One region of the Streptomyces sp. NBC_00344 genome, then DNA from elsewhere that is predicted to be linked to it. Evidence: riboswitches for the same ligand, from Rfam matches in the RefSeq annotation. Region 1 holds a riboswitch; each other region holds the start of a gene.
What was found. A riboswitch is a leader RNA that binds a small molecule or an ion and turns the genes downstream of it on or off. The one in region 1 is predicted to bind cyclic di-AMP.
Positions count from the first base shown of each region.

Region 2: linked by a shared signal. The riboswitch ahead of OHS16_RS06295 (transglycosylase SLT domain-containing protein) and the one ahead of OHS16_RS06705 (M23 family metallopeptidase) in region 1 are both predicted to bind cyclic di-AMP.
Region 3: linked by a shared signal. The riboswitch ahead of OHS16_RS16515 (M23 family metallopeptidase) and the one ahead of OHS16_RS06705 (M23 family metallopeptidase) in region 1 are both predicted to bind cyclic di-AMP.
Region 4: linked by a shared signal. The riboswitch ahead of OHS16_RS18665 (transglycosylase family protein) and the one ahead of OHS16_RS06705 (M23 family metallopeptidase) in region 1 are both predicted to bind cyclic di-AMP.

Region 1 covers NZ_CP107996.1:1,506,426-1,509,627, reverse strand. The annotation lists gene OHS16_RS06710 (M16 family metallopeptidase) at 1-692, shown strand, start outside; cyclic di-AMP (ydaO/yuaA leader) riboswitch at 943-1,102, shown strand; gene OHS16_RS06705 (M23 family metallopeptidase) at 1,115-1,918, shown strand; gene OHS16_RS06700 (GntR family transcriptional regulator) at 2,122-2,799, shown strand; gene OHS16_RS06695 (HPr family phosphocarrier protein) at 2,986-3,202, opposite strand, start outside.
Region 2 covers NZ_CP107996.1:1,390,813-1,394,014, reverse strand. The annotation lists gene OHS16_RS06300 (DUF4142 domain-containing protein) at 1-511, opposite strand, end outside; cyclic di-AMP (ydaO/yuaA leader) riboswitch at 1,769-1,932, shown strand; gene OHS16_RS06295 (transglycosylase SLT domain-containing protein) at 1,935-2,645, shown strand; gene OHS16_RS06290 (MarR family winged helix-turn-helix transcriptional regulator) at 2,769-3,202, opposite strand, start outside.
Region 3 covers NZ_CP107996.1:3,659,534-3,662,735, forward strand. The annotation lists gene OHS16_RS16510 (PP2C family protein-serine/threonine phosphatase) at 1-1,051, shown strand, start outside; cyclic di-AMP (ydaO/yuaA leader) riboswitch at 1,266-1,407, shown strand; gene OHS16_RS16515 (M23 family metallopeptidase) at 1,419-2,474, shown strand; gene OHS16_RS16520 (aldo/keto reductase) at 2,609-3,202, shown strand, end outside.
Region 4 covers NZ_CP107996.1:4,126,996-4,130,197, reverse strand. The annotation lists gene eno (phosphopyruvate hydratase) at 1-532, opposite strand, end outside; gene OHS16_RS18665 (transglycosylase family protein) at 776-1,459, opposite strand; cyclic di-AMP (ydaO/yuaA leader) riboswitch at 1,463-1,663, opposite strand; gene OHS16_RS18660 (transglycosylase family protein) at 1,922-2,878, opposite strand; gene OHS16_RS18655 (cytochrome P450 family protein) at 2,992-3,202, opposite strand, start outside.

The DNA.
Region 1 (3,202 bases):
ACTGGCAGGGCGGCAAGGCAACGCCCGGGCCGGTACCGCCGATCGTCGCGGACGACACCGGCCGGGTGATCATCGTGGACCGGCCCGGCGCGGTACAGACCCAGTTGCTGATCGGCCGGATCGGCGCCGACCGGCACGACCGCGTCTGGCCGGCCCAGGTGCTTGGCACCTACTGCCTGGGCGGCACCCTCACATCACGTCTTGACCGGGTGCTGCGGGAGGAGAAGGGCTACACGTACGGTGTGCGCGCCTTCGGGCAGGTGCTCCGCTCGGCGCAGGACGGGACCGGCGCGGCCATGCTGGCCATCAGTGGTTCGGTGGACACAGAGTCGACGGGCCCGGCCCTCGGCGACCTGTGGAAGGTGCTGCGAACGCTGGCCGCGGAGGGGCTGACCGACGCCGAGCGCGATGTCGCCGTACAGAATCTGGTGGGTGTGGCCCCGCTGAAGTACGAGACGGCCGCGGCGGTCGCCGGCACCCTTGCCGACCAGGTCGAGCAGCAGCTCCCGGACGACTTCCAGGCGCACCTGTACGCCCGGCTCGCCGAAACGGGCACGGTCGAGGCGACCGCGGCGGTCGTCAACGCCTTCCCCGCAGACCGTCTGGTGACGGTGCTCGTCGGTGACGCCGGACAGATCAGGGAAGCCGTCGAGGGGCTCGGGATCGGCGAGGTGAAGGTCGTCGCGGGCTGAGAGATCCGCCGGCGGCGGACGTGAGCGCGACGCGGCGTCCGCACCGATGTGATCGCAACGGGTGTGACGAGCGGGGCTCCGGAGGCCAACAGGCAACCGGAGCCCCGCAATGTGTCCGATTGGTGCCGAACTTCCGTGTCTGTCCTGTGGCATGTGCGACAAAGACGCAGGTTTTTTAGGCGCAGCCGGAACCGACCGCTTACGGTCGCTTTCGCTGTTCGTCACATGCCCAGGCCGCAACCGCGGCGCCGGACAGCGATCGCCGAGTCCCCGTCAGGCGCGAGCCTGGGGAGCCGGGGACCCATGCAGTCCCTGGGGTGAATCGGGCCTCTCCGTGCGGAGCGGGCCCGTAGGAGACCTTCCTGCTCCGAACCCGTCAGCTAACCCGGTAGGCGAGAGGGAAGGAAAGGATCAGCCCCTTCATGGCGTTCACCCGCCCTACCGGTAAGCACCGCGCCCCGAAACGTCCGATCAGCAGGACCGCGACCGCCGCGGGTGTGGCGACCCTCGCCACGGCGGGCGTCATCGGCACTCTCGCCTCTCCGGCCATGGCCGACGAGGCCACGGTGTCCACCGCGCAGGACAGCCGCCTCGTCCGGACCATTCTCGTCGGAGACACCGTCGCCGACAGGATCGAGGCCCAGGCCACCGCTCAGCAGCACGAGGCCGATGCGGCCGCCGCCAGGGCGAAGGCCGAGGCGAAGGCGAAGGCGGCTGCCAGGGCGAAGGCCGAGGCGAGGGAAAAGGCCGAGGCGAAGGCCAAGAAGGAGCGCGAGGCCAAGCGACGTGCGGCCCGCGACGCGGCCCGCAAACGGCTGAACGCCTTTGTGGCCCCGGTAGCCGACTCCTACGTCTCGACCGGCTACAAGACCGGCGGAAGCCTCTGGTCCTCCGGCAGCCATACCGGCATCGACTTCCACGCGGCGAGCGGCACCCCGGTCCACGCCGTCGGCGCGGGCACCGTGGTCGAAGCCGGCTGGGGCGGCGCGTACGGCAACAACATCGTCATCAAGATGAACGACGGCAGCTACACGCAGTACGGGCATCTCTCGTCCATCGGTGTCTCGGTCGGCCAGTCCGTCACATCCGGCGGGCAGATCGGCCTCTCCGGCGCCACCGGCAACGCCACGGGTCCGCACCTCCACTTCGAGGCCAGGACGACCCCCGACTACGGCTCCGACATCGACCCGGTCGCATATCTGCGCTCGCACGGCGTCAACGTCTGACCGAGGTCCCCGCACCACCTGCGTTCCCGTAAGGCCCCGGCGCTCCGCGCCGGGGCCTTACGGGCGTCACGGCAGGCTGTCCGGTGGCCAAAAGATATCCATGGTTTACCGGACGCCGTCGGAAATTAACATGCTCTGTCATAGAGTCACCGAACAGGCGTCGGTCGACCGCGTTCCGCGGGGATGAAGGCGGAGGTTCGGGCATGCGTATTCCCGCGCATTCGGTGTGCACGGCAATTCGCGACGACATTATCGCGGGCGTCCTGGAACGGGGCGGCCGGCTGACCGAGGAGCCGCTCGCACGTCGCTACGGAGTCTCCCGCGTCCCGGTGCGCGAGGCGCTGCGGACCCTGGAGTCCGAGGGTTTCGTCGTCACCCGGCGCCACGCCGGAGCCTGTGTCGCGGAGCCGACCGAGCGGGAGGCCGCCGACCTGCTGGAGATGCGGATGCTCCTGGAGCCCATGGGGGCCGCCCGGGCGGCCCAGCGGCGTACCGAGGCCCATCTCAAGGTGCTGCGGGGCCTGGTGAGGCTCGGGCAGGAGCGAGTGCGCCGCGGCCAGGGCGAGGATCTGCGCTCACTCGGCAGCTGGTTCCACGAGACACTCGTGCAGGCGTCCGGAAGTGCGGCGCTGACCACACTGCTCACCCAGCTCCGGCAGAAGATCGCCTGGATGTACACCGTCGAGCAGCCCGTGCACCCCGGCGAGTCGTGGGCGGAGCACGGCGCCATCGTGGACGCGGTGGCACGCGGCGACGCCGAGCGTGCCCGCGTCCTGACCGCGCAGCACGCCGATCGGGCCGCGGCGGCGCACCGGCTGCGGAAGCAGGCACCCGTGAGGACTTCGCAACACGTTGTAAACATTGCGAGCGGGCTGAATTAACAGGCGTGCCGTATACAAAGGAAACGCATTCGTTGTGTATTTCGCGCGGGTTTTTCGCCGCTGCCCTTGTATTCGCCGCTGCCCTTTTATGTGACTTCCCGCTCCGGGGGACGGGAAAAGCAGAGCCGCAGCCCCGGATCGATCCGGGGCTGCGGCTCTGGTGTGCCGAATGCGGCGCGGGCCGCGTCAGACGGTCTCGGGGAGTTCGTCGAGACCGTCGGCGACCAGCTTCGCCAGCCGGTCGAGGGCGGCGTCGGCTCCGTCGGCATCGGATGCGAGGACGATCTCCTCGCCGCCTTCCGCGCCCAGGCCGAGGACCGCGAGCATCGACGCGGCGTTGACCGGATTGCTGTCGGCCTTCGCGATCGTCACCGGGACGCCGGAAGCCGTGGTGGCACGGACG
Region 2 (3,202 bases), 120 kb from region 1:
GAGCGCGGACCAGGCTGTTCTTGGTGGTGGCCCGGATATTGGCGATGGCCGGGAAGATCTGGCCGTGCGTGGTGCGCAGGATGTTGGCGAGGTCGGTGTCGAACTGCTTTCCCTGGTCCGACGAGAGCGTCGCCACGAACCCCTGCTGTTGCGGGGACGCCTGGTTGGGCAGGGTGATCCCCAGGGCGGGAGCGACTTTGCGGCAGGTGGCGTCGAGTCCGGCGTGCCCGGCCACCAGATGCTGGCCCGCGGTCCTGGCTGCTGCGGTCGTGCCCTTGCGCAGGGCCATCTCGCCTGCGGGGAACTCCCACAGCCCTGCCGCGCGCACCTTGACGACGAAGTCGCGGTCGGCTTCGGTCAGCGGGCCGTAGCGGGTGCTGGCGATGACCCGGGACGGGGCACTGGACGTCTTCTGCACCCCGACTATGGCGGGATAGGCGAGCGCGGCCAGGGTGAATACCAGGCCACCGCTCACCAAGGCGGTGCCCGCCATGTTCCCGGGTATGCGCACGGTTCCTCCTGGCCTCAGCGGTACGGACGCCCGGGAGTACGGATGTACTACGACTTCTGATCATCGAACCGGGATAATTCTTCTGCACCGACGTGTGTTGTCGGTCACAGTCGGCGCTCCGATGCCGTCGGGCAGAGCGCGACGCGCCGGCGGCCAGGATGCCACGGGGTGGGGAACCGGGGGAGCCGTATGCGCTTCGTCGTGCCGGCGGAGGGTCCGGCTCCGGCGTGAACTGCGCCTGCGATGGCCGGAGTCGGCGACCGCCGATGACGGGCCTTGTCTGATGGAAAGTCATCGAGGGGTACCGCACAGCCCATTCGCCTCCCGGAGGGACCGGTGACGGGTTCGGATCGGCGCGTCCTCCAGGGCCGGGAAGCCGGGCCGGGCCGGCGGCCGGATCGGCCCGGGAGGCGTGTTGCGGCACCCGGCCTCTGTGTGCCGGCCGGACCCCCTCACCGGTGCGGGCGCCGGTATGGCCAGCCGGCCGGTACGCGTTCGCCTGGTGGCCGGCGGGGCGGACGGTCAACGCGCCTTTGCGCAAAGGGAATAGAGAAAGGCCTGAAATCCCGTGTCATACAGAATCGCTCCGCCGTGCGGCCGGGGGCGGGCGTCGGCTCGCAGCGCCGAACGAAGAAAGCGGATCTTGTAAAGCGATCGGGGGCCGGTGGGTGATTCGGCTCGCCCGCAGTGAACGGAAACCCATGGGCGGGACGCAAAAGCGGGAGCGGTCGGCCGGGACAATTCAAAGGCGTCAAGATCGTCCATCCCCTGCGAATGCCCCGATGCGCGGAATTGCTTCGAACGGTACGGAGGGCAGGAGTCACCCGGGTGTGCGGGACGGTCGTGGCCGCTTCGCCCTCCTCGCCGCCGGTCCGCACATCCGATGCACCGAGGGGGCGTAGCCGCCCATATCGCCCAGCATTGGTATCTCCCGTATGGGCGTTTTGTGCATGTTTTCCCTGAAGTCCATATGCGCCGTATTGCTCCAACTTGTGGTTGTATATACGGCGTTGCAGTCGATGGTTGCGTGTCGGGCAGGTGATGTGCGTCACGGTGGTCGCTGGCTCTCTCGTCCCGTCCCCTCGCGCATTCCCCTCGCAGGGAGAGCGAGTTGAGGCCTTCTGACGGCCTATCGATAACCGGCCGGATAGCCGCCCTGGCCGCCATGAGCATTGCGCTGTGAATTCTGGCCTTGTTTTGCGACGTGCTTCCCGTTTACCTTCAGGTCGATCCGGACGGACCGCCGAATCCTGCCGCTGTCCGGAAAAACCCAACCCACTCACATGCGGCAGGAGCGGGGGACCCAGGTAAGCCGCCGATCCGAAAACCGGACCGGCTCGGGGTGAAGTCGCATTACATGCGACGGGGCATCTCCAGCCCGAACCCGACAGCTCACCTCGCAGGCGCCGGAGAGGAATTCAACATGCCCAACACGGGTAAGCACCGTCGTCCCAGGACCAGCTCGATGGCCCGGCGTCTCGTCGCCGTAGGCACCGGAAGTGCCGCACTGGCCATCCCGCTGGTGGCAGCCACCTCCGCCAGCGCGGCACCTGCCGCCGCCCCCGCGAAGCACAGCCCGGCGACCTACACCGTTGTGGCGGGTGACTCGCTGGCGAAGATCGCGAGGGCGCACTCCATCAGCGGTGGCTGGAAGAAGCTGTACCACGACAACCGTCAGGCCATCGGCGACAACCCGTCGCTGGTCCACCCCGGCCTCAAGCTGACACTCGGCGGCAAGGGCACCGCTTCGCAGACGTCGGCCAAGACCACGAAGTCCGCCACGACCGCCACCCCGGCCTCCGCGAAGACGTACTCCAACGATCTGGACGGCTGGATCAAGGAGTCGCTGGACGTCATGGCCAAGCACGGTATCCCCGGCAGCTACGACGGCATCCACCGGAACATCATGCGCGAGTCGTCCGGCAACCCCATGGCGATCAACAACACGGACTCCAACGCCGCGGCTGGAACACCGTCCAAGGGGCTGCTGCAGGTCATCGACCCGACATTCCAGGCCTACCACGTGGCCGGCACCTCGATGAACAGCTACGACCCCGTCGCCAACATCACGGCCGCGTGCAACTACGCCGCCGCGACGTACGGCTCGATCGACAACGTGAACGGCCCCTACTGACCGGCCCTCACCCACCCGGCGCCCGTCCCGGCCGCGGCACTTCCAGCCGTGGCCGGGGCGGGCGCGCGTGCGAAGCCGGCGCGTACCGGTTCCGGTGCGGGATCGGTGCCGGACGCGGTGACGCTATGCGCCGGGGCCCGCGAGGAAGTCCAGCGGGATGCCCGCGCCCAGCTCGCCCGGCGCGGGGCCCGGCGCCGCGGTCATCGCCCCCACGCGGTCGCTCAGCCCGGTGAGCATCCGGGAGAGCGTGGCGCACTGCTCGCCCGACAGATCCGCGAAGATCTCTGTGATCACGGCTCGGCGGGTGGCCATCGCCACATCGTTGGTGTGCTCGCCCGCCGCAGTGATGTGCACCAGCCGTGCCCGGCGGTCCTTCGGATCGTCGCGACGCTCCACGAGCCCGTCGCGCTCGAGGCCGTCCACCAGCTCGGTGATCGTGCGCGGTGCGACATCGAACTCGGTGGCCAGTGTGCTCTGTCTCCTCGGCCCTTCGGCCAGAGCGCCGAGCACGCGCTTGCGGGGGACGGAAACACCGTGCTGTTTCAGCCGTTCGTCCA
Region 3 (3,202 bases), 2.2 Mb from region 1:
GGAGCCCTTCACCGCCGTGCCGTTCCTCACCGCGGCGCCGTTGATCGCCGCTCCGTTCTTCTCGCTGACCGCCACGCTGCTGACCGGGGCCGCCGCGGTGGTGGTGATGGCGGGACTGCACGCGTACAACGGCACCAGTGCGCGGGGCACCGCCATCACCGAGACAGTGACCGTCCTGACGGTGGCGGTGCTCGCCCTGGTCGTCAACCGGGTGGTGCGCCGCAGTGGTGAGCAGCTTGCTTCGGCCCGGGTGGTCGCCGAGACCGCTCAGCGCGCGGTGCTCCCGGTGCCCAATGAGCGGATCGGCGGTCTGCATGTCGCCGCGCGGTACGAGGCTGCGCAGGCGGGCACCTTCATCGGCGGGGACCTCTTCGCGGTGCAGGACACGCCGTACGGGGTGCGGCTGATCGTGGGCGATGTCCGGGGCAAGGGGCTCCAGGCGGTCGAAGCCGTGGCGGTGGTGATCGGGGCCTTCCGGGAGGCCGCCGAGCAGGAGAGCACGCTGGAGGCGGTCGCCGGGCGGCTGGAACGGGCGCTGACCCGGGAGGGCATGCGGCGTGAAGGGCTCGACGCCATCGAGGGATTCACCACGGCGGCACTCGCCGAGATCCCCCGGGGCGGCCAGGACCGGATCCGGCTGGTCAACAGAGGGCACCCCGAGCCACTGCTGCTGTACGCCGACGGAGGGCTCGAGGCGCTCGCGCCGACCGACCCGGCGCTGCCGCTGGGGATGTCCGATCTGGCGGGCTGGCCGGACCACGCGGACGAGGCGCCGTTCCCGCTCGGGGCCACCCTGCTTCTGTACACCGACGGACTGTCCGAGGCGCGGAACGCGGCAGGGGTCTTCTACGACCCGAAGCAGCGGCTGCACGGGCGGCTCTTCCCCGGTCCCGATGAACTGCTGACCGCGCTCTCGGACGACGTGCGGCTGCACACCGGCGGACGTTCAACGGACGACATGGCGCTGCTCGCGGTGGCCCGCCCGACGGAGGATCAGCCTGAGCGGCGCACAACCGTGGGCATCGTGCGGGCCGACCGGCACAATCCGTGACCGGGGGACACCGCTCCGCATAACATTTGACGCACTATCAGAAATTCGATGTTTTCTGAACGAGTGTCAACTCGCCCGATTACGCCCCCCTGTGCCCCGGTTGGTCCCGGCCGCAGGCGTTAATGATCAGCTGCAACAGCTGGAATCCGGTGCGTCCGTCTATTAACGTTCGATAACGCAGCGCGGTCGTCCCAGTCGTCGCAAGAGGCGGCACCGTGCGCACGCGCCGAATCCCGCAAGGGAACCGGGGAACCACCAATTGGGGTGAATCGGGCTTCTCCGCAAGGAGCTGCCTGTAGGAGACCTTCCTGCTCCGAACCCGTCAGCTAACCCGGTAGGCGGTAAGGAAGGAAAGGAGCACGCCTCCGTGGCGTCCAACAACCCTGCCCCCGAAACGCTTTACTTCCCGAACGACGAGGCTCTCGGTTTCGGCGGTGAGGACGGCGGGACGTTCGACGAGTGGAACCCCACCGAGGAGTCCCTCCGTCCCGTACGCGGGAAGCACCGGGTGGCCAAGCAGCGCGGCGGTATCGCCCGTAGCTCCACGGTTCTCGGTGTCGGTGTGATCGCAGCGGTCGGCGCGGGCGGCATGGCCAGCGCGCAGGCGAAGCCGCCGGTCTCGATCTCCCTCCCCGACCTTCCGCAGTCCGTCAAGGACAAGCTGCCGGACGCCGAGGCGCTGCCGGGCGTGGGGTCGCTGATATCCGACATCGACGGTCACTCCTCCTCCACCGGGGACACCGGCGCCGGCGTCACGACCGCTGCCCTCACCACCGCATCGAGCGGAAGCTCGGACGCGGGCGAGGCACTGCGCACCCGGATCCTTCAGCAGGCCGAGCAGCAGCAGGGGGCGGTGGACGACCAGGCCGCGATCGCGGCCGAGAAGGCCGCCGCAGCCAAGGCGGCCGCCGAGGCCTCGAAGAAGCAGGACGCGGCCGCCGCCAAGGAGAAGGCCGAGAAGAAGAAGGCGGAAGAGGCAGCCAAGGCCAAGGCGGAGAAGGAGCGGCTCGCCAAACTGGCGGCCGGCTACTCGCTCCCGGTCGCCTCCTACACCCTCACGTCGCATTTCGGCGACGGCGGCTCGATGTGGTCGTCCGGCTACCACACCGGCCTGGACTTCGCCGCTCCCACCGGCACCCCGATCAAGGCCGTGCACAGCGGCACGGTCAAGTCGGCCGGCTGGTCCGGAGCGTACGGGTACCGCACGGTCATCAAGCTCGACGACGGCACGGAACTCTGGTTCTGCCACCAGTCGTCGCTGGCCGTCAGCGCCGGTCAGAAGGTCTCCACCGGCCAGGTCATCGGCAACGTCGGGGCCACCGGCAATGTCACGGGGCCGCATCTGCATCTCGAGGTCCGTCCCGGCGGCGGCGACCCGATCGACCCGCTGACCTGGCTCGCGGGCAAGGGACTCAACGCCTGACGGCTTTCCGTACCCCGGCAGTCCCGGCGGCACCCCCCCCGACGCCAGGGCTGCCGGTTCCGCATGCCCGGATCAGCCGGCCCGGATGTGCCATGCACGGAATAGTCCGGGCCGGTCAGCGGGTTGTCCGGTATATGACTTCGCTCCGCAATCTCGGTTCATCGGACATCAGGGTCTTCCCCCTCGCCCTCGGCGGCAATGTCTTCGGCTGGAGTGCCGACGAGGCCCAGTCCTTCGACGTGCTCGACACCTACACCGCGGCCGGCGGCAACTTCGTCGACACCGCCGACGGATACTCCGCGTGGGTCGCGGGCAACGAGGGCGGTGAGTCCGAGACGGTCATCGGCAACTGGCTCGCCGCCCGCGGAAACCGCTCGGACGTGGTCGTCGCGACCAAGGTCGGCGCCCACCCCCAGTACAAGGGGCTCTCCGCAGGGAACATCAAGTCCGCCGCGGAGGAGTCGCTGCGCAGGCTGCGTACCGACCACATCGACCTCTACTACACGCACTTCGACGACCTGTCCGTGCCCGTCGAAGAGATCATCACCGCTCTGGACCAACTGGTGAAGGACGGCAAGGTGCGGGCGATCGCCGCATCCAACATCAGCCCCGAGCGGCTCGAGGCCTCCCTCGCCTTCTCCGAGGCCGAGGGCCTGGCCCGCTACGTCGCGCTGCAACCGCACTACAACCTGGTTTCCCGGGACACCTACGAGGGCGGTCTGCAGGAC
Region 4 (3,202 bases), 2.6 Mb from region 1:
AGAAGGACTCGGCGCCGATCGGCGCGATCATGAACTCCTGGATGTCGACGTTGGAGTCGGCGTGCGACCCACCGTTGAGGATGTTCATCATCGGAACGGGCAGCAGGTGCGCGTTCGGACCGCCGAGGTAGCGGAAGAGAGGCAGGTCGCTGGCCTCGGACGCGGCGTGCGCCACGGCGAGCGAGACGCCGAGGATGGCGTTGGCGCCCAGCGAGCCCTTGTTGTCGGTGGCGTCCAGGTCGAACATGGCCTGGTCGATCAGCCGCTGCTCGGTGGCGTCGTAGCCGACGAGCTCCGGACCGATCTGCTCGATGACGGCCAGGACGGCCTTCTCGACACCCTTGCCCTGGTAGCGGTTGGGGTCACCGTCGCGAAGCTCGATGGCCTCGAACGCACCGGTGGAGGCTCCGGACGGAACTGCAGCACGACCCGTGCTGCCGTCGTCGAGGCCGACCTCGACCTCGACCGTGGGGTTGCCTCGGGAGTCCAGGATTTCCCGGGCTACGACGACGTCGATGGACGGCACGAGCATCTCCTTCTGGGATGTGACGCTATGGGTGCAGGGTCTCTGTGGCCTTGCGCCATGAGCCTAACCGGCCCGGGGCCTCCAGCAGGCCGGACGCCCGGCCCCTGGGACGAAAAAGGGCACAAAAGACCGTATTACCGCCCGAAGATCAGCAAATCTACTCGCTGGTAACCGGACTGGCGGAGAAAAACCCCGGCCCGGCGCGTTCGGGGGAAGTCGCGCCGGGCCGGGGTGGACCGGGGGCCGGGATCAGCTCAGGTGCAGCTGCTGCCCGGGGTAGATCAGGTCGGCGTGCTTCACGACGTCCTTGTTCAGGTCGTAGACCTTCTTCCAGCCGCCGGAGAGGTGGTGCGACTTGGCGATGGTGGAGAGGGTGTCGCCGGCCTTCACCTTGTACTCGCCGTCGCCCTTGCGGATCTTCTCCGGGGCGGCGTGCTTCGGCGCGGCCTTACGGGCCTCGCCGCGGGAAGCGGTCTGCTGGTCGCTGTGGGTCTCCTGCTTCGGCGCGGCCTTCTCGGCGGTCGAGCCGGAGGGGTTGACGCCCGGGTCCACACCGTCGTTGGTCAGACCGCCGGCACCGGCGCAGGACCAGGCACCCGGACCCTGCATCTCGAGGAGCTTCTCGGCCACGGCGATCTGCTGGTCCTTGGTGGCCAGGTCGGCACGCGACGCGTACTGCGTACCGCCGGCGGCGGCCCAGCTGGAGTTCGAGAACTGCAGGCCGCCGTAGTAGCCGTTGCCCGTGTTGATCGACCAGTTGCCGCCGGACTCGCACTGCGCGACCGCGTCCCAGGTGGAAACGGAAGCAGCGGAGGCGGAGGTCGCACCGAGCAGCGGCACGGCGACTGCCGCACCGGTCACACCGGCGAGCGTGGCGATACGGACGGCCTTGGACGGGCGACGGTGCTTGGACTTGCTGGACGAAAACAGCATCAAGTATCTCCTCACCGACGCCTACGAGGTGAGCTGTCGGGTTCGGGCCAATGAGTTGCCCGGCCGTGCGCACCTGCGCACAACTTCACCCCAAGCCGTATCCGTTCGTCCCGTTCACGGATTCCGCCGATGCGGACTCCGGAGGGACGGCCGGACCCGGCACTTACCTGGGTCCCCCGCTCCTGCCTACGGCGCTTTTACGCGTCGAATACAACCCATCGACCGATGACAGGATTCGGCGTGGCGGTCGAAGGGGCCCGCGGTGCGAGCGGTTCTGACCGAAACACAGATCCCCCCGATATTCAAAGATGAACATCGGAGGGATCTTGTCCCATTCGGCCCCCATCGGGACGCATTTACGCAGGTGAGGGACGGCGTGGACGGAGCGGACAGTCCGAACCTCCGGCGAGTCGGACGAGAGTCATGTCTCACCGATGCCAAATCCGGACATAGTTGGGCCAACTAGCCCTGATTCTGGTCGAGATCAAGGGTCTGGCCAGGAATGATGAGATCCGGGTCGCTGCCGACCGTCCGGTGATTCGCGGCGTAGAGCGCGCGCCACCCGCCGGGCAGATCATGCGCGTGGGCGATCGCCCAGAGGTTGTCACCCGAGCGGACGGTATAGCTGTGCTCCGAACCGGCGTCGTCGCGCTCCGGGCTCTCCGAGCGCGAGGCATGCCGGCCCGAGTCCTCGGGCCGGGCCGAACCGTTCAGCGGCTCGTCGGCCCGGCCGCCGCGGTGCTTGCCCGCCTTCTCGCTCTGCGAGGGTGCGGACGAGTCGTCGGAGGCGTCGACGGACGCGGTGGACCGCGAGGGTTCGGGAGACGCGGAGTCCGACGGATGATCGGTGGCGTCCGAGTCCGATCCGGAGTCGGAGGCGGAATCGGACGGCGAGGGCGAGGCCGTGCCCGAACCGGAGTCCGAGTGCGACCCGGTGGCCGGGTCCGAGCTCTTCGGAGTGCCGGTCGAGCCGGACGACGAGTCCGAGGGGGCGGGGCTCGCGGTGTCCGGGGCACCCGGGTCCACCAGCGGCGCGGTGGCGTCGCCCTTCGTCAGCCCGGAGATGGTCGCGCAGCTGAGCCAGGGCTTGGCACCCTCGGCCGCGTACACCTTCTCGGCCACGGCTATCTGCTGGGACCGGCTGGCGAGGTCGGGGCGCGATGCGTACTGACCACCGCCGTACTGGTCCCAGGCGTCCTGCGACAGCTGCAGTCCGCCGTAGTAGCCGTTGTCCAGATCGGCGCTCCAGACGCCGCCGCTCTCACAGAGCGCTACCCGGTCCCACGTGGTGGCGTCCGCGGCGTGTGCGCCGGCTGCGCCCAGCAGCGGAATGGCGATGGCGGATCCCGTGACTCCCGCCGCTACAACGAGGGCAGGAGCCTGGCGGGGTCGTCGATGCCGACCGTTCCCGGTGCGCATGCGGTGGCCTTCCGTGTGACGGATGATTCGAACGGTGAAGGTAGCCGTAGTCGAACGGCGATCACAAGTCGATGCAGCGCAGATCACGTGAAAGTCACAGTCCTGACGGATCGTCACTTTTTATGACGGGTGAACTCCACCGGAAGCGTGCGCAATCCACGCATGATGAGCCCTCCGCGCCAGCGCAAATCGTCAGGATTCACCGCAAGTCTCAGCTCGGGCAGCCGGCGCAGCACCGTGGCGAGAGCGGTCTGCGCCTCGAGCCTGGCGAGTGGGGCTCCCAGGCAGTAGTGAATGCCGTGTCCGTACCCGAGATGCTGGTTG